Linked DNA regions of Cohnella abietis. The protein of the gene in region 1 interacts with the protein of each later gene in a pairwise test. Links are inferred from orthologs where the notes say so. Each region holds a gene or a part of one and is shown in the gene's direction. Other genes may lie near its edges.

The links.
Region 2: the proteins of ligA (region 1) and leuS interact in binary tests that used the Escherichia coli proteins (3 or more experiments, as listed by UniProt). The link is inferred for Cohnella abietis from one-to-one orthologs.

The regions. Positions count from the first base shown.
Region 1 is NZ_AP019400.1:6,194,018-6,206,156, reverse strand. What follows is about bases 7,644-10,618. They hold ligA (NAD-dependent DNA ligase LigA), read left to right. Parts: upstream 7,644-8,106; coding sequence 8,107-10,131; downstream 10,132-10,618. Other genes in these bases: KCTCHS21_RS27215 (hypothetical protein), read right to left, coding at 7,644-7,839. In the rest of the region: KCTCHS21_RS27245 (U32 family peptidase), read left to right, coding at 1-1,457; KCTCHS21_RS27240 (UDP-glucose dehydrogenase family protein), read left to right, coding at 1,673-3,019; UTP--glucose-1-phosphate uridylyltransferase GalU, read left to right, coding at 3,052-3,936; KCTCHS21_RS27230 (hypothetical protein), read left to right, coding at 4,036-4,329; pcrB (heptaprenylglyceryl phosphate synthase), read left to right, coding at 4,348-5,067; DNA helicase PcrA, read left to right, coding at 5,057-7,408; more of KCTCHS21_RS27215, read right to left, coding at 7,468-7,643; KCTCHS21_RS27205 (hypothetical protein), read right to left, coding at 11,034-11,453; KCTCHS21_RS27200 (DUF4395 domain-containing protein), read right to left, coding at 11,690-12,091. UniProt on the Escherichia coli protein: DNA ligase that catalyzes the formation of phosphodiester linkages between 5'-phosphoryl and 3'-hydroxyl groups in double-stranded DNA using NAD as a coenzyme and as the energy source for the reaction.
Region 2 is NZ_AP019400.1:4,635,076-4,651,644, reverse strand. What follows is about bases 7,436-10,538. They hold leuS (leucine--tRNA ligase), read left to right. Parts: upstream 7,436-7,820; coding sequence 7,821-10,256; downstream 10,257-10,538. Other genes in these bases: comER (late competence protein ComER), read right to left, coding at 10,524-10,538. Also shown: KCTCHS21_RS20510 (CvfB family protein), read left to right, coding at 1-197; KCTCHS21_RS20505 (class I SAM-dependent DNA methyltransferase), read left to right, coding at 226-1,020; KCTCHS21_RS20500 (LysR family transcriptional regulator), read right to left, coding at 2,088-2,972; KCTCHS21_RS20495 (adenylosuccinate synthase), read left to right, coding at 3,077-4,357; KCTCHS21_RS20490 (MMPL family transporter), read right to left, coding at 4,419-6,641; KCTCHS21_RS20485 (TetR/AcrR family transcriptional regulator), read left to right, coding at 6,793-7,410; more of comER, read right to left, coding at 10,539-11,357; KCTCHS21_RS20470 (ComEA family DNA-binding protein), read left to right, coding at 11,467-12,063; KCTCHS21_RS20465 (homocysteine synthase), read left to right, coding at 12,148-13,440; KCTCHS21_RS20460 (deoxycytidylate deaminase), read left to right, coding at 13,475-13,993; KCTCHS21_RS20455 (DNA internalization-related competence protein ComEC/Rec2), read left to right, coding at 14,163-16,569.

The DNA.
Region 1 (12,139 bases):
CGACGAAGAAAGAAGAAGGCGGACGTGTATATGATGTGCGTAGCTCCGGCCTAAAGCTGGAAGGCGAGGCTCCTGAGGGTGACTTGATTGAAATCGTACCTGGCCGCAATGACGTGGACTTAAACCGAGTGCATGAAGGTGATCGGATATGGAAAACAAGCGATCCTGCATTGGACAGGCGTCTTCGTAGCAGCTTTGAGACAGAGAAGCCATACCGGACATTTCCACTAGCGGTATCCGTGTTCGGACAAGAAGGCGCTCCTATGAGAACTATCTGGACGGATATCGGCAAGGGTACGACCGTAGCCATCGAATCAGAAATTCCGTTAGAGCGTGCTGAGAAGCGTCCGCTTGGGCAAGAGGTTCTACAGGAACAGCTTGGACGACTTGGTGGAACGCTGTATTACTTGGATCAGTTAGAGGTTGCGCTTAAAGGCGAAGTAATCGTACCGATGCGCGAATTGAACCGGATGCGCCGGGAAGCTGCTGAACAGCTAGAGCAACTTAGGGAGCAACCGCCTAAGTATATTAAAAATAGCGTAGATGAGCTGGCAGATTCTTATATGACCGATCGTGACGTCTCGGTGCAGCCTAGCGAGGTTGAATTGACTGCGCTTTGCCGTACGCTTGAGCAGGTTAAAGCTGTCGTTAAGACAGATGTATCGCTTATTTACGCGGATTTTGAATTTATTAAGCAGTTCCCAGAAGCCATTGCTGTTTGCCGTGAAGCGGGCAAGAGAATTGCACTCGTTACTCCGCGCATTCATATGCCTGGCGAGAATGGGTACCACCGTAACATCCTGAATTTGAAGCCTGATGCTGTGCTTGTTCGCAATACAGGTGCGCTTTACTACTATTTGAAGGAACGGATGGAGAAGCCTGAAGCGGATCATCCTCTCCTCATAGGAGATTTTTCATTAAACGTAGCGAACCATAAAACCGTCAACCTTTTCCGCGAAGCGGGCTGCGACTGGGTGACTCCTTCCTACGATTTGAATATTCAACAGATGGTTGATATGCTTCGTCGCTCCGATACCTCACGGCTGGAGATGGTTATTCATCAGCATATGCCGATGTTCCATACTGAGCATTGTGTATACTGCACCTTCATGAGTGAAGGGACGGATTTCACTAATTGCGGACGGCCATGTGAAGAGAAGCGGGCATCGCTGCAGGATCGTATCGGCATGTCTCACCCTGTACGCGTTGATGAAGGCTGCCGGAATACGGTATACAATGCAATAGAGCAATCGGGTGCCGAATACTTGAGTCTGTTCATGGAGCTTGGTGTACGCTCTTACCGTGTCGAGTTTCTTGAAGAAACTGGCGATAAGGTGCTCGAGGTGCTATCCCTTTATCGTGCCGCTATTGATGGACGGATTGGCGGACCTGAGGTTTGGAGGAAGCTGAAGGCGACTAACCAGCTTGGAGTTACCCGCGGGCAATTGGTTAGGTGAGTAAATGATTAATGACATAGCGAAAATGTAGCTGAAGGATACCTTTCTGGTCATATTCCAGGAGGGTATCTTTTTTTACGACCAGAAGTGATATCTAACTCCATAATTTACGTTCCATTAACACAAACATGGAGGTTTGTTTTCAAACTGATGCTACAATCAGAGCAAAGCAAATTCACAACTAGAAACATTTAATATAGAGGAGGGCGCAGACCATGAAAATGGCCGTTATCGGTGCTGGGATTGTTGGTCTTACAACGGGCGCAGGGTTTGCTGATTTAGGGCATACGGTTCATTGCGTCGACAATGATACACGGAAGATTGCGCAGCTTGCGCGAGGAATTATTCCTAATTATGAGCCGGGACTTGAAGCGCTAGTGTTACGTAATACTGCTGCCGGAAGGCTAAGCTTCGGTCATGATCCTAGCATAGTGCTAAATGAAGCAGAACTGGTCTTTCTCGCAGTAGAAACCCCAACGGGGGAGGACGGTGAAATGTCACTAGCCGCTCTTTGGGCGATCATTGATCAACTGGAGGCATGGTCACCAACTGATGATAGAAGAAAAATGATCGCGATTAGAAGCACTGTGCCTGTCGGCACGACAGAACGGGCAGAAAATAGATTAAGAGGTCGTCTACCCGCACATTGCCAAGTTGAGGTTGTCTCGATACCGCAATTTTTGCGGGAGGGCAGCTCTGTTCGGGATTTTTTCGAGCCTTCCCGTATAGTCATTGGAAGCTCATCGACTCATGTTGCCGAACGATTGACAGAGCTTCATCAGAGGCTCCCCGGTCCCATTATGTCGACAGATCCCCGAAGTGCAGAGTTAGCTAAGCTTGCTGCCAACGCTTTCCTCGCTGTTAAAATATCCTTTGCCAATGATATGGCTGCCTTAGCAGAACAAACAGGCGCTGACTATCCTGCCGTTGCTCATTCTATGGGCTTAGATCCGCGGATCGGTCCCCACTTTATTAGTGCTGGCCTTGGATTTGGTGGTTCCAACCTGCCCAAAGATGCAAGGACACTTGTAAAGATGGGGGATGAAGCAGGCGCGCCTCAAACATTAGTGGAAGCTGCAGTCCGTACGAATGCGATGCTACCACTCCGGATGGTGCGCAAGCTAGAAGCGGCGCTTTCTGATCCTGCGCGGCGTAAGGTGGCATTATTGGGGCTAGCGTTTAAACCTGGGACTGATGATTTGCGGGAAGCTCCTTCCTTGCGGGTTATAGCCGAATTAAATCGCCGGCACCCAGGTATTACTTTAACAGCATATGACCCTGAAGCTAATCAAGCTGCACGTAAGCTAATGCCGACTGGTGTGACAATCTGTGATTCGGCTGAAGAAGCTTTGAAGGGGGCGGATGCGGCTATTTTATTGACTGAGTGGCGCGAGTTTCGGCAGATCATGGCAGAAGACTTTAAAAACTGGATGAATCGTCCTATAATTATGGATGGAAGAAATGCACTGGACTCCACTGCGCTGAATGCACAGGGTGTCGTATGCATTGGTGTCGGACGATTGCCAGTCGTTCCGAAGGAGCCTATTCGGAATCCCGGCTAACTCGTACCGAAAGTCTAGAGAGGATGCCAGTTATGAGAATTCGTAAAGCCATCATTCCCGCTGCGGGAATGGGAACTCGGTTCCTTCCGGCTACGAAAGCAATGCCTAAGGAAATGCTTCCCATCATAGATAAGCCTGGAATTCAATATATTGTCGAAGAAGCCGTAGCATCTGGAATTGAAGATATTCTTATCGTAACAGGTAAAGGAAAACGGGCAATTGAGGATCACTTCGACAGCTCCTATGAGCTGGAGCAAAGCTTGCTATCGAAGGGGAAGCTGGATTTGCTATCAGAGGTTCAGAAGCCGTCCGATCTGATCGATATCCACTACATTCGCCAGAAGGAGCCTCGTGGGCTTGGTCATGCGATATGGTGCGCTCGCAAGTTCATTGGCGATGAACCATTTGCAGTGTTATTAGGGGATGATATCGTCCAATCCGACGATGTGCCTTGCTTAAAGCAAATGATGGATGTCTACGATCAGGTACAAGGCTCAGTGCTAGCGGTGAAAAAGGTGCCTGATGCTGAGGTGTCCCGATACGGAATCGTGGATCCTGATCCTTCTGGTGGCGGCGATGGCGATCGTATTCTTAAGGTGCGCGGCGTTGTGGAGAAGCCTTCCCCAGGTCATGCTCCTTCTAACATTGCTATTATCGGACGTTATATATTAACACCTGCTATCTTTAATCTATTAGAAAATCAGGATGTCGGCGCGGGCGGAGAAATTCAATTAACCGACGCAATTTACCGGTTAATGCGGGATGAATCTGTGTACGCCTACAAATTTGACGGTACCCGCTACGATACCGGTGAGAAGCTCGGCTATCTCAAAACCATTATCGACTTCGCGTTGGAGCGTCCAGACTTGAAGGACGAAGTTCGCGCCTACTTGGAAGAGAAGCTTGGGAAGTATTAGGTTGGGAACAAAGATAATATTACAAAGCGTGAAGCACACGCCGCTACCTCCTATATGGAGTTGGCGGCTTTTTTATGTTAATGATGCTAAATGGGAGGAATGGGAATGTTAGAGGAGCAATTCAAAGCGTACTTTCATGAGCAGAAGCGTAGCGCTGACCCACGAAGACTGGAGATGCTGAACCGAAATTTGACTGCAGAGATTAAGCTGTTGAAGGAGGTGTTATGGCCGGTATTTGGTTCGACTGACGGTCTTGAGATGGAATATGAGTTGATTAGTCTGACAGGCCCAATCAATCATAACCACAACCTCCTCCGGAACATTTCAGCTATTCCCTCTCATTCCTTCTTGGAAGAAGCATCGAATTCCTGTAGACTAGTAAGTAAATACTAGATCAGCTATGGAGGCTATATGCTCCCTTCCTTTTATGACAATTGGAAACACGTGTTTAAGCTAGACCCTGAGCGGCCAATAGATGATGCGACATTGGATGCGATATGTACATCTGGTACAGATGCCATTCTTGTCGGTGGATCTAGCGGAGTAACGTTCGATAATACAGTCGATCTCATGGCGCGGATACGTCGGTACGAGGTTCCATGTGCGTTTGAGTTATCCGACCCGGCTTGTGGAGTTCCTGGATTTGATGGTTATTTCATTCCTAGCGTTATCAACACGAAACATACCGAATGGTTGATAGGCCACCACGTCGAGGCGCTTCGTGATTTTGGACATTTACTTCCATGGGATTTAATCACAGGTGAAGCCTATTTGGTGCTCAATCCGGAATCAACAGTTGCCAAAGTAAGTCGAGCAGAGACGAACATTAGCAACGAAGAGGCGATAGCCTACAGCCAAGTAGCGGACAGGCTCTGGAATGTGCCGGTTCTCTATGTGGAATATAGCGGAGTTTTCGGTGATATGGCTTTACTGAAGAGTATAAAAAGTGGACTAAAACAGGCGCATCTCTTCTACGGTGGAGGAATCAGCAGTCCTGAGCTTGCGGCTCAAGCCGCTGCCTCGGCAGATACAGTTGTCGTTGGCAACATCATTTACGAAAACCTGGATGCCGCACTTGCAACTGTAAACGCGGTAAACCTTGCGATAAAGGAGCAAGATCATGTTTTTTGAACGGGATAATACAAGTTCCATTGATATCGATGCCTCAATTAATAAGCTGAATCCAAAGCAGAAGGAAGCGGCCATAGCGACTAACGGACCCCTCCTTATTATGGCTGGCGCAGGAAGCGGTAAGACGCGAGTGCTGACTCATCGTATAGCTTATCTCATTTCCAAACGTCTAGCTGCACCATGGAGTATTTTGGCGATTACTTTTACAAACAAAGCAGCTCGTGAAATGCAGGACAGGGTAGCTAAGCTCATTGGTCCGTCCGGCAAAGATATTTGGGTAAGCACCTTCCACTCCATGTGCGTGCGTATTCTCCGTAGAGATATCGAACGTATTGGATTCGGTTCTAATTTCAGCATTCTCGATTCCACGGATCAGCTTTCTGTCATCCGTAACGTCATGAAGGATAACAACATCGATACGAAGAAAATCGAGCCTAAGGCAGTTCAAGGCTCCATTAGTGCGGCGAAGAATGAGCTCATGTCTCCGGCTCAATACGAGCAGAAGCAAGGGGATTATTTTGAATCCATCGTAGCTAAGGTGTACACGCAATATCAACGGAGACTCAAAGCTAACAACTCGCTCGACTTCGATGATCTTTTGCTCCAAACGATCCAGCTTTTTAAAGATGTTCCTGAGGTTCTAGAATCTTATCAGAATAAATTCAAATACATTCATGTCGATGAATACCAGGATACCAATAAAGCGCAATACACCCTGTGTAAAATGCTCGCACAAAAGCATCATAACATCTGCGTTGTTGGAGATAGTGATCAGTCGATTTACCGTTGGCGTGGAGCGGACATTACGAACATCCTTAACTTTGAGGCGGATTATCCTGAAGCGCAAAGTATTTTGCTGGAGCAGAACTATCGTTCTACCTCGAACATTCTAGATGCGGCGAACGCAGTCATTAAGAACAATATGGGTCGCAAAGCGAAAAACCTATGGACAGATCAAGATGGCGGCGACAAAATCACGGTGTACCAGGGTGATTCCGAGCACGAGGAAGGTTATTTTATAGCAGGTGAGATTCGCAAAAACCGTCAAAATGCCCGTCGCTACGGTGATCATGCGATTCTGTACCGGACGAATGCGCAGTCACGGGTCGTCGAGGAAATCCTTATTAAATCTGAAATTCCTTACCAAATCGTTGGCGGAATTAAGTTCTACGATCGTAAAGAGATTAAGGACATTCTTTCCTATTTACGGTTGGTGTCCAATCCGGATGATGATAATAGCTTGAATCGGGTCGTTAATGAGCCGAAGCGGGGCTTAGGCGATACGACGATGACGAAGGTGCGGGAAGAGGCGACTCGTAAGGGTATCTCTATTTTGCAGCTGCTTAATGAAGGGGATGGGTTGCTCGGAGACGGGCTGTATCATCTGGATATTCAATCTAGAGCAAAGGTAGCTTTGTCTGGCTTCCGTGATCTTATTAATAATTTATCTGCGATGGTCGAATATTTATCCGTAACGGAATTGACGGAGAAGCTGCTCGAGCTCACTGAATATCGGCTTGAGCTGCAGCGGGAGAATACACTTGAATCCAAGTCACGTCTTGAAAATATAGAAGAGTTCTTGTCGGTTACGCAAGAATTCGAGAAGCGCAATGATGATAAGTCACTGATCTCATTTTTGACAGAGCTGGCACTTGTTGCGGATATTGATTCGATGGATGATGAAGAAGGTGACGGTGATGCCGTAATCCTGATGACCATGCATAGCGCCAAAGGCTTGGAATTCCCAGTCGTGTTCATTGTAGGGATGGAAGAAGGCTTGTTCCCAAGCAGTCGTTCCTTCATGGATAACGCGGAAATGGAAGAAGAACGAAGATTGGCATACGTTGGAATCACAAGGGCAGAGAAGAAGCTATATTTAACCTGTGCCCGGATGCGGTTGCTCTATGGTAAAACAAGTACAAATGCTCCTTCACGGTTTTTGGGAGAAATTCCACTTGAATTGAAGGAAGCGGTAGAATCTGCAGGTGGAGGCCGCTCTGGCTCGTATGGAGGATATGGTTCTCGGGTAAGTGGTGGAGGAAACAGTGGGTACGGCACACGTTCCCCATCATCTCCAAGTGTAGGATTCGGTGCTCGCCCTACCGTTAGTCCAACGACAAACGCTTCAGTTACCCGACCGCAGACACCTTCAGCTGCTAAGCCTGTTGGAGATGGAATGGCAATAGCTGCAGGAGATAAGGTTCAGCATGCGAAGTGGGGTATTGGTACTGTTGTAGCTGTAAAAGGTACAGGTAATGATGCAGAGCTGCAAATTGCGTTTCCAGCACCTACAGGTGTTAAGAGACTATTAGCTGCGTTCGCTCCAGTTACTAAAATATAAAAAACCGCCGAGCTTTCTCGGCGATCCAATGCGGGCTCTTATGAGCCCGTTTTCCAATCTTAAGACCTTGAATTGTTGTGGCCTAAATTATCGTAGCCATGATGGTGATAATCTGGCGTTCGTAGCTCCTGTAAAATGTCCATGTACGCGATATGACGCTTGGTTTCTAGAGTACCGATCTTATAAAGGTAACGGTAGATTTCAACCATATTGTCGTTATATCGATTAGTAGCTTTGTCATGGTCAGCGGATTTATAAGGGATTTGCGCTCTTAAGTAGGTTTTTTCTATATTTTTCTGTTCTTGATTTAATAAAGCGAGCAAATGGTTCCTTTCCTCTTCCGTTGCCAGAACGGTAAGCTGGTCTGTCAACGAAGGCTCCGTTCCTACCATGCTTGCCGAGACGGAGACGTAATAGCGTTGTTTTGCCATCTCCCTCACCTCCTAGAAATTGTGACTAACAATCATTAAACCTTGGGGCGGGAGGGTGAAACACGAAGGGCGAAGATCAAGGTTATTACAACATATCAGCAAGTATAGAATTTTTGATACTTTTCTGATATGTCTCCGACATAAACATTGAACGCCGCGAAAGGACGGCTTCAGCCGTTTATGCTTGACTAATTTGACAATGCTTCTTGAGCGAAATAGACTAGGGGGAAAGCCCCGATTATTTATTAAAAGTGAGGTCAAGAATCAATGGCACAAACCGGATTTCTAGAGCGGATGCAGGAGCTCGTCGCTGAGCTTAACGCGCATAGCCATCGATACTATACAGAAGACAATCCAACGATCAGCGATAAAGAATATGATGTCCTTTATGATGAGCTTTCGCAGCTAGAGGCAGTCAGTGGATCGATTTTGCCGGACTCTCCGACTCGAAGAGTTGGTGGTGATATCCTTAAGGGATTCGAACCGCATCGCCATCTTTCCCGACTTTGGAGCTTGGACAAGGCGCAGAATACTGAGGATTTAGTTGCTTGGGCTGCGAGAGTCAATCGACTAATTACGGACTACAATTCCAAGAACACGGATGATCCACTTCCTGCTCCCGAATACGTAGTGGAATTAAAGTTCGATGGGCTATCCTTAAACCTAACCTATGAGAACGGTGAGTTAGCCCAAGCCGCAACGAGAGGTAATGGTGAGATAGGGGAAGGCATTCTTGCCCAAGCTCGCACGATTCGCACAGTACCACTTACAATCGGCTTTGGAGAAGGAACGATTGAGGTGCAGGGAGAAGGCTTTATGCGTTTGTCTGTGCTTGAGGAATATAACAAAACAGCTGCTGAACCCCTTAAGAACGCTCGTAATGGAGCTGCAGGTGCTTTGCGGAATCTAGATCCTCGAATTACGGCGTCTCGCAAATTGGATGCTTTCTTCTATAATGTCGGGTTTTCTGAAAATGTTTCTTTTGCCAACCATCGTGAAATGATGAGCTTCTTGCGAGAAAATAAGTTCCCCGTTAATCCGTATAATGCCTATTTTACGACAATGGAAGAAGTAATTGTTGAGCTAGAGGCAGTTGTCGAGCGACGTGGACACTTGGATTACTTAATTGATGGAGCGGTTATTAAGCTGACTGATATGAGAACAAGGGATGCTTTGGGTTATACGGACAAATTCCCTCGTTGGGCTGTCGCCTTTAAATTTGAGGCAGAGGAAACGACGACGGTACTAGAATCTGTATCCTGGGAATTAGGGAGAACGGGTAAGGTAACTCCACTTGCTCGTGTAGAAGCAGTTGAGCTCGCTGGTGTTACCGTACAGAATTGCACACTCAACAATGTCGGTGATATTGAACGCAAAAATCTTTCTCATGCATTGGGGACAAGAGTATTTATTCGGCGCTCCAACGACGTTATTCCTGAGATTCTGGGTAAAGCGGATGATGAAGAAGGCCAAACAATCGAGATTCCAATCGTTTGTCCCGGTTGTGGATCTCCTTTGGAAATGAGGGGGGCGCATCTGTTCTGTAACAATCGTTTAGGATGCAAGCCACAGATCATTGGACGGATCACTCATTTCGCATCTCGCGATTGCATGGACATTGAGACATTCAGCGGGAAGACTGCGGAGCAATTGTACGAGGAACTAAATGTTCGCGAGCCGGCTGATTTGTACAGCTTAAATTATGATGATTTGGTTAAGCTCCAACGCTTTGGAGAAAAGAAGGCGACTAACCTGCTGGCAGCGCTGGAGAAATCGAAATCGCGGGAGCTATCTTCTTTTCTAAATGCCTTGGGTATTCCCAATACGGGAAAAGCTACGACTAAAATGCTAGCAGAGCATTTTGGCGATTTGGATAGGTTAATGGCTTCAGAGGTTGATGAGCTTGTTGGATTACCGGACGTCGGTGGCATTGTTGCGGAGAGTATCTTCAACTATTTCCGCGATCCAATTGCATTAGCAAGCATCGCCCGCATGCGCGAGCTTGGCATGAAAGCTGAGGCATCTCGTCCAGCGGCTGCTTCAGCAGATGCGAATCATCCTCTGTTTGGTAAAACGGTCGTACTGACTGGAACACTGTCGGTTATGACACGAGATGAAGCTGCCCAGAAGCTAGAAGCGCTTGGAGCTAAAGTGTCAGGTAGTGTATCAAAGAAAACAGATCTAGTTATTGCAGGAGAAAGTGCTGGAAGTAAGCTAACAAAGGCACGTGATCTAGGCGTTCCTGTACTAGAGGATCAAGAAGAATTGCTACGACTTCTCGGAGGCCAATAACAGGCAACCAGTAAGAAAGCTTTAGCATGTTAACGATATCGGGTTTGTCACCAAAATTCAAAAGGCGTTGATGCAGGTATTGAACTACCTGAATCAACGCCTTTTGAGCAATGTGTCTCTTCTCAGCCCAGTTGCTCGAAAATATCATACACCACTCATCAAACGTGCCTCTCTGAAGCCTCGTTGTTCAAAAATATCGTACACTCCCCATCAAACGTGCCTCTTCCTAGCTCAGTTGCTCGAAAATATCGTACACCACCCATCAAACATGCCTCTTCCTAGCCCAGTTGCTCGAAAATATCGTACACCACCCATCAAACATGCCTCTTCCTAGCCCAGTTGCTCGAAAATATCGTACACCACTCATCAAACGTGCCTCTTCCTAACCCAGATGCTCGAAAATATCGTACACCACCCATCAAACGTGCCTCTTCCTAGCCCAGTTGCTCGGAAATTTCTTACACCACCCATCAAATGAGTCTCTTCCTGGTCCAGTTGTTCGAAAACTTCATACAACTCCTTCAGACCTTACACCTCCCTAGCTCAGTTAATTTTACATCTGTCTTAATGCGTTTTTCTTTTCAGCCTTATTGCTCAAAACTTCTCTGCTTTTGAACGTCCACTTATGCTCCCTCACCCACACGCTAAAGACGCCGGTGAGATAATCTCAAGATTATAAGTGCTGCACACAATCCATCCTTCTTACTCCCAGTTAGTAAATCTGCAATATTCGACATTCCTTTCATTCGAGCATAAATATATAATTATATAATTTCACAAGCAAGGATGATCCGCTATGGATCGTCCTTGCTTGAATCTATCTATTATTCACAAGCCTATAACTACTTCCGATCATCAAATAGCACTTTATTAAGAAGTTATATTCGTAAGACGATCGCAAGCTAAAGCACTTCGAGAACAATCTTACTTTCCTTAAGATTAAGCTTAATATATCCTCCACCAAACGTCTCGCTTACAACTTCTACATATTTAGAGTCTGGGGAATACCAAATCCCGTAGGTTTGGGGCTCTGATGAGGCTACAGGATTAGTATTCTTTAGGATGATTTTACGATCGGCATTGCGGGACATCGAAGCCATTGCATTGCTTTCATCGGCTTGAATGAAAATTTGTTTAATCTCCGTTACGGTGGCGGCATCTTTAATCGTTTTATACTCAATGTATGTTTTTCCGTCGGTGTCTGGTTTGCTAACTTCAAGGAGAAGAAAATTATCGAGGTCAGCTTTCTTTGTTGATGTGGAGCAACCAACAGTTAGTAGAGCGATTATCATTATAAGTATTAATGTGCGCAAAGATCTCATTTACCCTCTCTCCCTTAACTATAGGATTTCTTCGTTATATGTAGAAAGACGTATTTATCAGTCATTAGGTTGCTCACTCACAAACATTAAACAGCTCTTGCTATCCTCCTTTGGGTTAATGAAAGGCGATTATTTAGGAGGTTATTTAGGACCGGACTCACGTGAGACTTAAAAGAATAAATATGAAAAAGGACGCCTCCGATGGAAACGTCCCTTTTGCGGTTGGGTTATATAGTCTAATTTCTTCTCAGACGTCCTGCGCGTATTTGCTTGATCCAGAAGTAGACTGTACAGCCTATGCAGAACCCGAGTAAAGCTGCGCTTGAAGCAAGTAAAAGCATAGCAGAGAAAGCGTATCCGGCAATTTGCCAACCGAAGGCGAAAGAAATTAGGGCTAGACTTAGAAATAGGATGGCCAATAAATTGTTAAACCGCTGAAGCTCTATCGCTTGGGTTTCTTCACCTTTATCTTTAAGTACTTGCTTGGCAACAATTACGAAAAGGTTAAAGCGTCCTTCAGTTATTAACCCGGCTACTTGAATGACCCACAAAGCTAGGAGTATCCAAGGTTCATGTAAGAGGAAGGAAAGAACGACTGAAACAGCGATTCCTATCTGATTAGCTTTTACGTAACGCATGGGAACTTCGCGCATATATAATCACCTCAATGTCGATGAGCTTACTTG
Region 2 (16,569 bases), 1.6 Mb from region 1 along the record:
GAGCTATGCCATATTCCGATCAGACAAGCGCAGATGATATCCAGCGCAGATTTCAATTGAGCAAATCTGCGTTTAAGAGAGCGTTAGGTAAGCTGATGAAGGAAGGTCTTATCACGCAAAAGGGTAATTGGACGCATCTTGTTGAAGCTCAGCAAGCGGACAAGCCAGACTCGCAATCCGAAGATGATAGCAATTAGTTTAATGATATAGACTAGGGAGACTACCATGCGAACATACCGACAATTTTCTGCCGTCTATGACCGTTTGATGGAAGAAATGCCGTATTCCGAATGGATGAGCTTTGCCCGTCAGTGCTGGAGTAAATATGGCATACCGAAGACGGTTGTTGATCTTGGCTGCGGAACAGGCAACATGTCAATTCCACTTGCCCGGTCAGGCTTTAGTGTTTTCGGCATTGATTTATCGTCTGAGATGCTATCTGTCGCTCGCAGCAAGTGGGATGAACCGCCGGGGCGTGGCTACCGGGAAGAAGCAGGTACGATTCGCTGGCTACAGCAGGATATGCGAGACTGGGAGCTTCCTCAGCCTGTAGATGCTGTTATAAGCTTCTGTGATTGCTTGAACTACCTAACTGAGCCCGAGGACGTAACGGCGGCGATACGGCAAACCTACGCAGGTTTAGCGCCTGTTGGATTGTTCTTATTCGATGTTCATTCGCCGAAGCAATTGGAGCGTTATGCGGAAGATCAGCCTTTCGTCTATGATGAGAAGGACGTAGCTTACTTATGGACATGTGAATACGACACGGATCGTATGGAAATCGAGCATTCGCTTACGTTTTTCATTCAGGAGGAGTTCACTTCGGGTAGTGGCAGCGGTCGCTCGCTGTATAGCCGATTTGAAGAGTCACATGTACAGAGAGCTTATGATCCATCGTGGATCTCTCAGCAGCTTACGGCGGTGGGATTTGAAATTCTGCATCATTGTGCCGATTTCACTTGGGACAAGCCGAACGAGGAATCGGAACGATTATTCTACGTCGCACGTAAGCCGGAATAATAATGAATAATGGGCGTCCCCGTCAGGGGGCGCCTTATTTGTGTTCGGGGGCGCGGCGCTTAAGCTGTAGGGGTGTAAGGAGATATGAGCAGGTAGATGCGTAATTAAGGCGTGTCTAGATGAGCAAGTAAGCTGCATGCAGATGAGCAAATGAAGCCTATGTAGATGAGCAAATGAGGCCTATGTAGATGAGCAAGAGCAGATGCTCAAGGAAGCCACAGGTGGATAGCCGCAATTCTAGCGGCAAGTAAGCTCGTGCTGATTTGTCTCCGTTTATTCAATATCCCGTCCGCTCAGGAGGCTGATTAGTGGGAGTTGCACGAAATTATGGAGAGAGCTAAACGAAATTTTCGAGTAACGAGTCCCAGCGGAGGTACGATTGGAGAGAGTTACTCGAAAATTTCGAGCAACAGGTCCCAGTGGAGGCCTGATTGGAGAGAATTACTCGAAACTTTCGAGCAACAGGTCCCAGCGAAGGCACGATTGGATTGAGGTACTCGAAATTATCGAACAACAGGTCCCAGCAGAGGTCCAATTGGAGAGAGTTACTCGAAATTATCGAACAACAGGTTCCAGTGGAGGTCCGAATAGAGAGAGCTACTCGAAATTATCGAGCAACGTGTCCCAGCGGAGGCGCGGTTGGAGAGAGCTACACTAAATTTTCGAGTAATAAGTCCCAGCGAAGGCACGATTGGAGAGAGGTACTCGAAATTATCGAACAACAGGTCCTAGCAGAGGTCCAATTGGATTGAGGTACTCGAAATTATCGAACAACAGGTCCCAGTGGAGGCGCGAATGGAGGGAGCTACACGAAATTTTCGAGCAACGAGTCCCAGTGAAGGCGCGATAGGAGAGAGTTACTCGAAATTTTCGAGCAACGAGTCCCAGCGGAGGCCTGATTGGAGTGAGTAACTCGAAATAATAGAACAACAGGTCCCAATGGAGCACGGGTGGAGGAGATGATCAAGTTTTGATGTAGAGTGTCCACTTTTTCTTCTGGAGCAGGCTGTAATTGCTCGCGCTGTAGATTCCAGAAAATACGTACTTGTGCGAATGAAAATCGGTACTCACGGAAGCATCTCAAGAAACCGCCTCGATGCGGCTGAGAGAGGGGTGCCACGATGTGTCGCGATTCCAATGTGACGCGCGGGAAGAGCTGGCTCCAATGGAATTTCAATTAGCTTTTCCGTTGATAATTCTTCAAACACATGCTCGCGAGCAACAAATGCAAGCCCAAAACCGCTACGAGCAAATTGAACGAGAAGGTCAATGCTGCCGAGTTCAAATTCCGGCAAAAGCTTAATGTTCATCGACGAGGCATACTCGTCAAGAAATCGGCGTGTGCTTCCCCCTTGCTCTAACATTAGCAGTGGAAACGAAGTAATAGCTTCAAAGGTCAAGGGAGAGTTAGCTAACGATGCATAAGCTTGCCCTGCAACGAGACATTCTTGTAGTGAGGAGCTTTCACGGAAGCTTACTTTCGGATCCGATATAGGCAGGTTAACGATACCAAAGTCTATTTTTCCTTCCTTAAGCAATGCTATCGTCTCAGGCGATGTTCGATTAGTTACTCTGATTCGGACACCGGGATGATCAATATGGAATTTTTCCAAGTAGGGCAACAGAAAGTACTTACATAACGTGTCACTCGCGCCGATATTGATTTCCCCGCTATTCAAGTTATGCATCTCAGCAATTCTCTTTTCTCCGATTTCCATGAAGCTGAACGCTTGCTCCACATGGTTGAATAGAACATCGCCTTCCGTCGTAAGTACAACTCCCTTTGAGGTGCAAAAAAATAGCTGACCACCAAGCTTGCCTTCGAGCTGCTTGAGAGTATGGCTCACTGCTGGTTGCGTAATATGAAGCCGCTCGGCTGCTCTAGTTAGGCTCCCTGTCTTAGCTGTCCAATAAAAGACGCGGTACCACTCCATATTAATGTCCAAAGTCATTATCTCTCCTTATATCTGATATTAGTAATATCAATTATTCTAATGTGATGCTGTAGATTTATAATAAGCCTTATAGAACAATAACGAAATAGGAGGCTGGGAAATTGACAGTAATGGCGATCGTTGGAGCGAATTGGGGAGACGAAGGAAAGGGCAAGATGGCAGATATTCATGCGGCAAACTCAGCTTACGTAGTAAGGTATCAAGGAGGAAGTAACGCAGGACATACGATCATTAACGACTATGGAAAATTCTCTTTACACATGCTACCTTCTGGTGTATTCAATCCTAGTGTCATTAACGTCATTGGCCCGGGAGTTGCTTTAGATGCGGATGAGCTGCTGCGAGAACGGGAGACTTTGTTAGCTAGGGGCGTACCGGAACCTCAAATCAAGATCTCGGAGAGAGCACAGATCGTATTGCCTATACATCGACTGTTCGATGAGTTGGAAGAGGATAGGCTTGGAGCAAGCGGATTCGGCTCTACGAGACGGGGGATTGCGCCATTCTATGCTGACAAATACGCTAAGCTGGGTATTCAGGTGGCGGATTTATACGATGTTAAACGGCTGAGTAGCCGGATTGAACGATTGCTCGCCATTAAGAACGTCTTACTCGTACACCTATACGGTAAGCAGCCAATTCAAGTGAACGAACTTTTGCCGAATTTAATAGAATTGGGAAAAAAGCTAAAGCCCTTTGTCTGTGATACCACGAAACTCCTGCATAGCGCATATGCAAAAGGTGAGGCGATATTGCTGGAGGGTCAACTCGGAGCGCTTCGCGATCCTGATCATGGCATTTATCCATTCACTACATCATCATCGACATTGTCTGGATTTGCGGCGGTTGGTGCCGGGCTTCCACCGTATGCGATTACGAATGTAATGGCAGTGGTTAAGGCTTATTCATCGTGCGTCGGTGCGGGCCCTTTTGTCTCCGAGCTGGATAATAGGGAAGCGGATGAGCTTCGCCGGCGAGGCGGAGATGCGGGAGAGTACGGAGCAACAACGGGCCGTCCCAGACGGATGGGATGGTTCGATGTCGTAGCGACCCGTTACGGCTGTAAATTGCAAGGAGCTACTACAGTTGCTTTGACCAATCTTGATGTCCTCGGTTACTTGTATGAAATCCCAGTGTGCGTTGCCTACGAGCTCAATGGAGGAATCGTTACTGATGATTTCCCAATGACTTCTGATCTGGATCACGCAAAGCCTGTTCTGCAAAGTTTACCAGGTTGGAAAAGTGATATTTCAAATGTCAGAACGTTCGAAGATCTACCCGAGGCTGCACAGCAATACGTTAATTTTGTTGAGTCGTCTATTGGTGTTAAAGTTTCCTGTATATCCGTCGGTCCGCATAGAGATCAAATAATCGAACGATAGAATATAGAAAAGGGGCTAGCCGGAGTTCAAAATCTCCCGGCCAGCCCCTTTAATCTAGTTACTATTTTACCACACGAACAGGTTCCTTAACCTCTTCAAACTTGCCAGGCCAGAATGACCAGCGACCCAGAAGCAGAGTGATGGCAGGCACTAAAAATGGTCGTACAACGAATGTATCAAGCAATACTCCAATAGCCGTTATTACCCCGAATTGAACGAGAACCTGGATTGGAAGAGTTGCAAGCACGGCAAAGGTTCCAGCCAGAATGAGCCCCGCGGAAGTGATGACAGCCCCTGTTTCGCCTACACCTTCTTTAATCGCCTGTTTAAGGGGCATATGCTTTCTTTTTTGCCAAATACTTGAGATCATGAAAATATTGTAGTCTTCACCTAAAGCAACTAAGAACACAAAGGAATAGAGCGGAATCGAGCCTTGAATAGCATCCGCACCAAATACATAATGAACGATTAGCCATCCGAGTCCGAGCGCTGAGAAATAAGAAAGAATAACCGTCAGGACGAGATAGAGGGTAGCTACAATTGAACGTAAGTATACGAGAAGTAGTAAGGTAATCAGTCCGATGACGAGTGGAATGATAAGCTTCGTGTCGCGTTCGCCTGTTATTTTCGTATCATACTGCTCTGCGGTTTGTCCGGCTACCCATGTACGATCATCTGGACTGGATACACCTGCTGCGACTAAGGCTTGCTCAGCGGCAGTATGCAGATCAGGGATGTGCTTCAGAGCTTCCAGTGAATAAGGGTTTACATTGAATTGCACATCGTAAGCGACGATCTGGGCGTTGTGCTGACCTTTTTGTGGTTCGGACACCTCACTGATAAAAGGTAGAGAAGCGAGCGCTTCACCTAGTGCAACTGATTTTCCTTGTGTGTCGATAATGACTTTAGCAGGCGCGAGCTCGCCAGGAGAAAACTTTTCTCCAATTGTAGCGAAGCCTTCACGGGATTCCATAGTTTTAGGGAACGAGGACATGATATCGTAGGTGAATTTAATCTGAGTGGTAAAGACCGCGAGTCCACCCAGTACGACGATACTGATGGTAACAATTAACCATGGCTTGCTTACAACCGTTCGGCCTACCCAATTGCGTGGCTGTTTGTTTGTGACAATAGAGGTGGACTTCCCTTTCTTCTTTGCACGCTCCTGCTGCATTTCTGGAGTTCTAGGAACGAAGGGGTAAAAGGAAGCGCGACCGATAATAGCTAACAAAGCGGGAACGAGAGTCAGGCTTGCAATTCCCATAATAAAAATGGCGATGCTGAAGGGAGCAGCAAACCGGTGATACGCACCGTATTCAGCTACCAACAAAGCGAGCAGAGCAAGAACGACTGTTAATCCGCTCATAGCGATAGCCCCAGAGGAGCCAGTTATTGCCCCAAGTAAAGCTTTACCTCTGTCCCTCTCCACCTTCAACAGCTGACGGAAGCGGGAAATAAGGAACAAGCAGTAGTCAGTTCCGGCTCCGAATAATAGGACAGTCATAATGGAAATAGCTTGCGCATCAACGACGATCCAGCCTTCATGTGCCATCCAACCGAGAATAGGATTGATGACTCCATATGCAAATCCAACAGCGACGAGTGGAAGAAATGCTAATATGGGTGAACGATAGATGAGCAATAAGAGAATTAGCACAAGTAAAACGGTTCCCACCAGTAAAGATACATCGGCGTTCTTGAATAAACCCGTAGCGTCGATTTGAATGCCAACAGGCCCAGTTACCCGGACGCTTAGCTGATCGGAAGAATCTTTAGAAACGGCGAAAGGATCCTTTCCGAACAGCTCACCAATTCTTTTTTTAATTTGGGTTATACCTTCTTTTAATTGATCAACGTCATCCTGCTTTCCGAAAAAAACAGGTGTAACAAGCGTGCTTCCATCTTTGGATAGCTCAGCTTTAATGGCTGCTAGCGGCAATTGATGCAAGGGTGGAATTGACGTCTGATAGGGAGCAGGAGACTCAGAAAGCTGCCCAGTAAGCTCCTGAACTTTAGTAAGATCGGAGTCGGTCAATCCTCCTGCTCTATGCCACACGAGCAAGGCTGGGATATCAGAGCCGCTAGGAAACTCACGCTCAGAAATAACATCAGCTTGAACAGATGGTTTGGAGCTTTTTAGATTAGGAGCATTATTAATTTCTTCCTTTTTGACGGACGGAAGTAGAGCGCTTAGCAATCCAGCAGCAAGTATCCACACGATTAAAGTGACCCACTTGCTTCTTTTCCCAGCAACCCATTTGGTTAAGCCTCGATTTTCATGCATAGTAGAATGTGCCCTCCTACAATAATATTTCGATGAAAGCATGAAGCGTTTAAGATATAATCGGATAATAATAATGTTGAATTTAATTATATATACCGGAAGGTTAATTATGCAATATGATTTTGTATAAACGAACAAGGTGGGGATTCATATGACGACACCGCATTCTAAACGATCTCCAGGCAGACCTAAGAACGGTGCGGATCAGCCCTCGATGCGCGATAAAGTGTTGAATACAGCCTCGTCCTTATTCATGGAGCTAGGATATGAGCCTGTATCCATTAATATGATCGCTGAACGAGCAGGAGTAACTAAGGCTTCCGTATATTATTATTTTACGAATAAAGCGGTCCTCTTCACCGCATCTGTGACGGAGATGATGAAGCGAATTTCTTTGGTTACTCTTAGAATAATTAATTCTCACGACGATATCCGGACAAGGCTGGAGCATATTGCTATCGCCAAAATGTCAAAAACACACGTGGAATTCGAGAGCCTAATGCGTGAAGCTATGCCATCTCTCACAGAGGAGCAACGGGATGATATCCGCAAGGCGGAGCATTCGATTCATGAAGTGTTAGCTGCATCCTTCCGTCAGGGAATGGATGAGGGGCTTATCGTAGAGGGTAATCCGATGCTGTTATCTCACGCATTTAGTGCGCTTATGATGATTGGGAATAGGGAGCATATCGGAGAGACAGCCTATTCTGGTCATGAGCTATCCATTGCAATTGTTGATTTATTCTGGAAAGGAATATCTACGCGATAGACTGAGTTGTCAAATGCGGTTAGCTGTCATTTGTGCTCTGCTTGACATCATTTGCGTATTTTGGCTATAATCATGGCATACTTTGGCTGTGATAAGGAGCAGTAGTTGTTACACGTTATCCAGAGAGCCGGCGGTAGGTGCAAGCCGGTTAGCGTAGACAATGAACTTACCTTGGAGCCTCCGAGCTGATCGGATTTGCCTGTATTGCGGCGATTCGAATAGGTTAGGCGTTCACCTCTCGTTACGAGGCACAAGTGGGCGGACATCCAAGCAGGATAGCCGTCAACTAGGGTGGTACCACGGGAAATAATCCTCTCGTCCCTAGCGACAACGCTAGGGGCGGGAGTTTTTTGTTTGTATACCAGCTCAGCTGAGAATAAGTTGATATGAACCTAAGGGAGTTAATTCACATGTCGCAAGAAAACGTGCAAGGCTATCAGCCGCTTAAGATCGAACCAAAGTGGCAGAAATTCTGGGATGAGAACGAAACATTCCGTACGAAGGAAGAAGCAGGGAAGCCTAAGTTTTATGCTTTAGATATGTTTCCTTATCCGTCAGGGGCGGGCTTACATGTAGGTCACCCAGAAGGCTATACAGCAACGGATATCGTAAGCCGCTACAAGCGTATGAAGGGATATAACGTCTTACACCCGATGGGCTGGGATGCATTCGGATTGCCTGCTGAGCAGTATGCGCTGCAAACAGGTCGTCATCCTCGGGAAATTACGGTAGAAAACATCGATAATTTCCGTCGTCAGATTAAATCTCTTGGTTTTTCTTACGATTGGGATCGGGAAATAAGCACGACGGATCCGGATTATTATAAATGGACACAGTGGATTTTTATCCAGCTGTACAAGAAGGGCCTAGCATATGTTGCTGAAGTGCCAGTTAACTGGTGTCCTGCCCTTGGCACGGTGCTTGCTAATGAGGAAGTTATTGACGGCTTAAGCGAGCGAGGGAACCATCCTGTTATTCGCAGACCGATGCGTCAGTGGATGCTTAAGATTACGGAATACGCAGAAAGATTGCTTGAGGACTTGGAAGAGCTGGACTGGTCGGAAAGCATTAAGGATATGCAGCGCAACTGGATCGGCAAGTCTACTGGGGCTGAGGTTGAGTTCGCTATTGACGGGCATGAAGCGGCATTAACGGTGTTCACAACCCGTCCGGATACTTTATTCGGTGCTACTTATTGCGTTCTTGCGCCGGAGCATGAATTGGTGGGCGTTATTGCTTCCGCTGATCAGAAGTCCGCTGTTGAGGCCTATGTAGATCAGGCTTCTCGCAAAAGCGATCTAGAGCGCACCGATTTGGCAAAGGACAAGAGCGGAGTTTTCACTGGTGCTTATGCTATTAATCCGGTGAATGGTGCAAAGGTTCCGATCTGGATTGCAGACTATGTGCTTGGTGGATATGGTACCGGTGCAATTATGGCTGTGCCAGCACACGATGAGCGGGATTGGGAGTTCGCCAAGAAGTTTGACTTGCCAATAATTGAAGTTGTTGAAGGCGGCAATGTTACTGAAGCAGCTTACACAGGTGATGGCAAGCTGGTCAATTCCGACTTCTTGAACGGGCTTGGAACAGTAGAAGCGATAGCTACGATGATCGCACGCTTGGAGAAAGATGGTAAAGGAAAAGGTAAGGTCACCTACCGCTTACGTGACTGGTTGTTTAGCCGCCAACGTTATTGGGGTGAGCCTATCCCAGTATTGCACTATGAGGATGGCACGATGGATACAATTCCGGAGGAGGATCTTCCGCTGTTGCTGCCTGACGTAGAAGCCATTCAACCTTCAGGTACGGGAGAGTCTCCGTTAGCTAATGTTACGGATTGGGTTAATGTAATAGATCCTCGTAACGGTCGTCCTGCGCGTCGGGAAACGAATACGATGCCACAATGGGCGGGAAGCTGCTGGTACTATTTGCGCTTTATCGATCCCCATAATACGGAAGAAATTTGTTCAGCAGAGAAGCAGCGTGAGTGGCTGCCGGTTGACTTATATATTGGTGGTGCTGAGCATGCGGTGCTTCATTTGCTCTATGCTCGGTTCTGGCACAAGGTTCTATATGATATCGGCGTCGTGAATACGAAGGAGCCTTTCCACAAGCTTGTTAACCAAGGCATGATCTTAGGCATGAACAATGAAAAAATGTCCAAATCCCGTGGAAACGTTATTAATCCGGACGATATCGTAGGAGAGTTCGGCGCAGATACACTTCGTGTATACGAAATGTTCATGGGACCTTTGGAAGCAACGAAGCCATGGAATACGAACGGAGTAGAAGGCGTATATCGTTTCCTTTCCCGTGTATGGAGATTGTTCGTTGACGATAGCGGCAGCCTGAATAGCAAAATTCAGGATGTTGCAGGCGATGATGCATTCCGTCGTACATGGCATAAGAGCCTTAAAAAGGTTGGCGAGGATTATGAGGCATTGCGATTCAACACAGCCATTAGCCAAATGATGATATTTGTTAATGAAGCTTACAAAGCGGAAACCTTGCCGAAGGAAGCGATGGTGCATTTGGTTCAAATGCTGTCGCCGCTTGCGCCACATATCGCGGAAGAGCTGTGGGAGAAGCTAGGCTTCGAGGGTTCTGTGTCTTACGTCGCATGGCCTCAGTTCGATGTAGCTCTTACGGTCGATTCCGAGGTTGAGATCGTCGTTCAGGTCACTGGCAAAATAGCAGACCGTCTGAAGATTCCTGCTGACCTCGACGAAGCGGGCATGCAAGCACTTGCGCTCGAATCTGAGAAGGTGAAGGAGCTTATCAAGGGCAAGACAATCCGCAAAATTATTGCGGTTAAAGGTAAGCTAGTTAACATCGTTGCTAACTAAAAATAAACTTAGTTAACTTCATATTTCGCTGCGTGAAGAACACGTCGCTTGTCTCCATATTTGGAGCGGGCGGCGTTTTGTTCTTTTAAACCTATTTTGAAATTGTTAATGGAAGAGGAGGAGTGGGGATGCTTGAGATGCTAAAAGGGGGCCTGTCCGCTGCGAAGGTGCTTGCTTATTTTTTAGCTGAAGGATGGAATATACATAGGAGAAACGTAATTATCCGAAACGCGCATGTCCAGAGTGCACATAGGTGGCATTCGCCGCCTATATGCACTCTCTTGGGAACAAGGAGGAATCGACCCGGTCCAGGTCCTCCGCGAATTTTTCGTGTGTGGTGTGGAGCACCTGCAAGAACGCGCCTTGAGTGGAGTTTTGCAGCACCTCTAAAGCAACTGCGGTTATGCCTCCAGGTACGGACACCCTTGCCTGTAGCTCTTCTGGGGAGCAGGGATACTCCACCATAAGCCTTGCCGTTCCTAGCATCATTTCACAGGCTAGTGCTGTCGCTGTCTCCCTTTCCATTCCTGTGGACACCACAGCAGCTTCGATAAATTGCTCTAAGAGATTAGCAAGGAAGGCAGGGCCACAGCTAGACAAATCGGATGCGACTCGAACTTCTTCCTCCAATATTTCTATGGGCTTGCTAATAGTAGAGAACAATTCCCACAATGCCGTCTTATCCTCTGTAGTTAATCGTGTTCCCCACATAAATAAGGAGGCACCGCTTCCGACGGCGTTGACTACGCTTGGTATGATTTTAGCAATTTTACTAGGAATGAGCTCTTCAAGAGAAGCAATTTTTACAGGACTAGTAATGGAAATTACAATTTGGTTTGACTTAAGAACAGGTGATATTTCGTTGAGCACCTTGTGGAAGTCCATTGGCTTTATACACAAAAATAAATAGTCAGCCCAGCTTGCCGTTTGCTTGTTATTGCTAGCAATTTGTAGACCAGGATACTGTTCTGCAAGGCTGGATAACTTTGAAGACGTTCGGGAGCTGACAGTAATATCGTCCGGGCGTATTGCTCCTGCGCGTATGAAGGCACCCACTAATAAGCTTCCCATGCTGCCCGCACCGATAAAGCCGATTTTCATCCATTGTCCCTCCCAAGCCATTAATCTACTTCCCCCATTATATGAACCATTGCTTGGTCGTCATACCGTTTTAATTTTGAAAAGCCAAAAGATACAGGAGGAATCAGAGATGATTATAGACAAAATCAAAAAAGTATTTCCAAGTACAAAGAGTTATTTGGTCACAGCATTACTAATAACAGGAGGAGGACTTCTAGTTTACGCATTATTTCACGGTTCAACGAAAGCGGCTATGCCTGAGTGGACAACCGTGAACCAGCCTTTAAGGGCAGCAGTAGAGAGCTTATCCTCGGAGTCAAAAGCTTCGCCTGAAAGGGACTCTGTAGTGAAGGAGGAGGTTGTTAAAAAGGATGCCGAGCCTGTGAAGGAAGCTGCGCCTTCAGCCAGTCAGCCAGGTCAGGAATTACTGAAGCCTGCTGCAGAGGGCACAACGGAAGCTGAAGCACCAGCAGCTCCAATCTCTAATGGACAACCGGCAGCTGAAGTATCGCAAACAAGCTCTAATCTGCTGGATATAAACCAAGCGAACCAATCCCAGCTGGAAACTTTGCCAGGAATCGGACCATCCAAGGCAAAGGCTATTATTGCATATCGAGAGAAGCTTAATGGTTTTAGTCGGAAGGAGCAGCTGCTTGAAGTGAAAGGAATTGGGCCGAAAGTTTTTGACAAAATGTCCGCATTTATTAAAATACAAAAATCGAATTAAAAACAAAATCCATCATGACTTTTACATTCAGCAAAAATGTGAGAAAATGAAAAGGAATTCATTTATTTACCTATCAGGAGGCTGATTAAAATTAGTAACGATTACTCATTAGAAACCCTTGCTGTACATGCTGGACAACAGATCGATCCAACGACAATGTCGCGTGCTGTTCCTATTTATCAAACAACATCTTACGGATTCCGTGACACTGATCACGCCGCTAACTTGTTTGGACTTAAAGAGTTTGGAAATATCTATACTCGTATTATGAACCCAACTTCAGATGTATTTGAACAACGCGTAGCAGCTTTGGAGGGTGGCGCAGCAGCGCTTGCAGTTGGCTCCGGTCAAGCAGCTATTACATACTCCATCCTTAATATTGCGGGCGCAGGAGATGAGATCGTTTCTGCAGCAAGTCTGTATGGCGGTACTTATAATCTGTTCTCGATTACTTTAGCTAAGCTAGGTATTACTGTGAAGTTCGTTGATCCTTCAGATCCTGAAAATTTCCGCAAAGCCATTACACCGAAAACTAAAGCGGTTTTTGCAGAAACAATTGGTAATCCTAAAGGCGACATCCTCGATATCGCAGCTGTTGCAGCAGTCGCTCATGACAATGGAATTCCGCTTATCATCGACAGCACATTTGCAACTCCGTTCCTATGCCGTCCATTGGAGCACGGTGCGGATATTGTTCTTCACTCGGCAACGAAGTTTATTGGCGGTCATGGTACTTCTATCGGTGGTATCGTCGTTGATGGCGGAAAGTTCGATTGGAAAGCTAGCGGCAAATTCCCTGGCCTAACTGAGCCAGATCCAAGCTACAACGGTGTTGTTTATACAGATGCAGTTGGACCAGTTGCGTATATTATCAAAATGCGCGTTCAGCTTCTTCGCGATATGGGTGCAGCACTTGCTCCATTTAACTCCTTTATGTTCTTACAGGGCTTGGAAACCCTTCACCTTCGCATGGAACGTCACAGCAGCAATGCATTAGCTGTTGCTAAGTTCCTTGAGACTCACCCTGCAGTAGAATGGGTTAGCTATGCCGGTCTGGAAAGCCACCCTTCCTATGAGTTAGGTCAACGTTATTTGCCTAATGGACAAGGAGCAATCCTGACGTTTGGAATTAAAGGCGGTATTGAAGCGGGTAAAAAGGTTATCAACTCCGTTAAGCTATTCTCACATTTGGCAAACGTTGGCGATTCCAAATCATTAATTATTCACCCAGCGAGCACGACGCATCAGCAGCTTAGCGAGTCGGAACAGATCTCAGCTGGCGTTCAGCCGGGAATGATTCGTTTATCCGTTGGAACAGAAGGTATTAAGGATATCCTTAATGATCTAGATCAAGCATTCGCTGCAAGCCAGAATTAATCGGCACTGTTAGCGTAGGCGGAGGTTGTAACAAATGACATCCCTGCGTAAAGACTGGGATACGTATTTTATGGACATTGCTTTTATGGTTTCTACGCGCTCTCGCTGTCCCCGTCGTCATGTAGGGACAGTGCTCGTGCAAGGGAAGAAGCTTCTTGGTACGGCATACAACGGGGCGCCAATGGGCGTGCAGGACTGCTCAGAAGCCGGTTGTATGATTGTAGAGGAATTTGAGCCGGCGATAGCTGGCTCAGCCTCGACTGAGATGATTAAGAAGCAAAGGTGTATCCGTACTATTCATGCTGAACAGAATCTTCTGCTTTTCACAGACCGTGTGGATCGCGAGGGCTCAGTCGTGTATGTGACAGATCAGCCTTGCTGGACTTGCGCGAATATGCTTGCTAACAGCGGCATTGTGGAGATTGTATATTATAGGCCCTATTCCAAGGATGATGGCAAAGTAACCTCCCTTATGGAGCAAAGAGGCTTGCTATTCAGGCAGCTAGACAATTATGTTCCTCCAGCGGATACAGAAGTGCAGGATGGATCTTAGTCGCATTGAAATAGGATAAGAATACGTAGCTAGAGGAAGAACCTCTTTACCGATATGATGTCGGTGAAGGGGTTCTTTTCTTTGTCGTATGTTGGAGAGAGGTGCGGGATATATGAACAGAAGGCCCCTCGCTGCAGTTTCATGCTGCTGGATAGCGGGAGTTTCTATATTGTCTTTATGTCAGGGACTGCGTGCTATCCTAGTGCTAGGTGCTCTAATCCTTCTTCTCGTAGGCCTTGGTGCAGCGGGTAAATTAAGTCCGAGGCTTGCGCTCGTTTGTATACTAGCATTGATATTAGCTAGCGCTGAACGGCAATGGGTGGAGCTTCACAAAACAACGGATATTGAGAATATGGACGCTACTATAGGAGCAGAAGCTATTCTAGAAGGCTATATAAGCTCGGTAATTGAAGTGGATGGCGACTTGGCTACATTTAAGCTTAAGGCATATGGGATGCAACTTGCAGCCACTGACAAAATGGAGAAATTGACAGATACAGTAATAGTCAGAATCAAGTTAATTGAACAGGCACAGCAGGAGGTCGCAGCAAGCTGGCACCAAGGAGATTGGGTCCGACTGACTGGGAATATGGAGCTTCCAGATCAAACGGGTAATTTCGGAGCGTTCGATTATCGAGAGTTTTTGAATAAGCATGGCATCTACTGGCAGATGTCAATTAAAGGTACGGATAGCGTTTCTCTCTTGGATAAGCCTGTCCCGCTTACAATTAAACCAATGAGAGAGCTTGATCGGATGAGGGATTTGATTGGAGGGTTGATGGATCGCCTATATCCTACTGGTGATTCGGGTTACATGAAGGGTCTTGTTGTCGGTATTCGCTCAGACCTTGATCCTGAACAATTCGATTATTTTGCTAGGCTTGGGCTTACACATATATTGGCCATTTCTGGGCTTCATGTAGGTGTTGTTGTATACCTCCTGTTGCAGCTTGGCGCATTGTTAAAAATGACACGGGAACGAACATTAGATGTGACAATCGCTATGTTACCGTTTTACATGATGATTACCGGAGGCTCTCCTTCGGCCGTTAGAGCTTGCTTAATGGCTATGATTGCGCTTTGGTTAGCACGTCGTCATGCATTGAAGGATGGGTTACACCTATTGCTTGCAGCAGCATTAATCATGCTAATATGGAATCCCTCACTTATTGAAGAAATTGGCTTTCAGCTTTCTTTTATTGTGACGGCTGGCTTAATTCTTTTCGTTCCTACGGTAACCGCATCTTTGCCCATTCCATGGAAATGGCTCCGAGGACCGGTAGCTGTTACATTGACTGCACAAGTGGTTTCTTTTCCGCTTACGGCTTATTATTTTCACACTTTTAATTTGATGTCCTTGCCGGCGAACTTTGTGCTTGTTCCTTTTATTAGCCTTATCGTTTTGCCGCTTGGGATGGCATCTATCGCATTGGGTAGCATTTGGCTTCCATTAGGAATTATTCCGGCTAAGCTAGCTACAGCAGGTAACAATTTGACCTTCTTTTTAGTGGAATGGTTGAATGGTTATCTTGGTTTGAGAACGGCATGGCAGCAAGTTTCCTTAATGTGGATTGTCATTGCATATTTGCTCATGGGCTTGGGAATAAAATTGTTAAAAAGAAGATTAGCCTCAGTGAAGGAACGGGAATGGTGGAAGAAGCACACGAAAGTAGGAGTGGTGGAGCATACAAAGGAACAGGACACCGTGCCTTTAATAATTGAATCTGTCGGGTGGCAAAGCACGAGTAAGCTGACAAAGGCTCTTAAAGGTGCGGGGATTGCAGTCATTGTTGCAGCTTGGCTGCTATGGGGATATCAGCCTGCATGGTTGAATCGCAATGCGACCGTTTCTTTTATTAATGTCGGCCAAGGGGATAGTATCCTGATTCGTACTGGGCAAGGCAAGCTTGTCTTAATAGATACAGGTGGTACGATCAGCTTCCGGAAGAAAAATGAAGAATGGAAAAACCGCAGCGATCCTTATGAGGTGGGGCGCAAATTACTTGTTCCGTTGTTGAACAAGCGTGGAATCGGCAAGCTGGATGCTTTAGTTTTGACTCACTTAGATGCTGATCATATTGGGGGCGCAAAGGCGGTTATTGAAAATATTCCTATTCGTACGCTATTGTTTAATGGGACGATAAAGAACTCGCCGGTAGTTCTATCATTATTTCAACTAGCACTGAACAAAAACACCTCTATTTATTCCGTTCATGAACCAATGGAGTGGGAGATAGACTCATCAACTAAAATAAAAGTTTTGTATCCTACAGTTGCACAGGCGGGATCGACGAATGATATTATGCTTTGGGGCAATCAGAATGCCCGCAGCGTTGTTTTACTTGTTACTGTATACGGGAGAAGCTTCCTGCTTTCTGGAGATTTGGAGGCTGAGGGAGAACGGGAAATCGTTGAAGCTGAATTAATTAAAAATAACCTGAACGCGACGACAGTGCGGCGGGTAGATGTATTAAAGGCAGGACATCACGGTAGTAAAACGTCTACGACTAACGAGTGGGTAGACTACTGGAACCCACAGGATACGATTATTTCGGTCGGACTTAACAATAGCTATG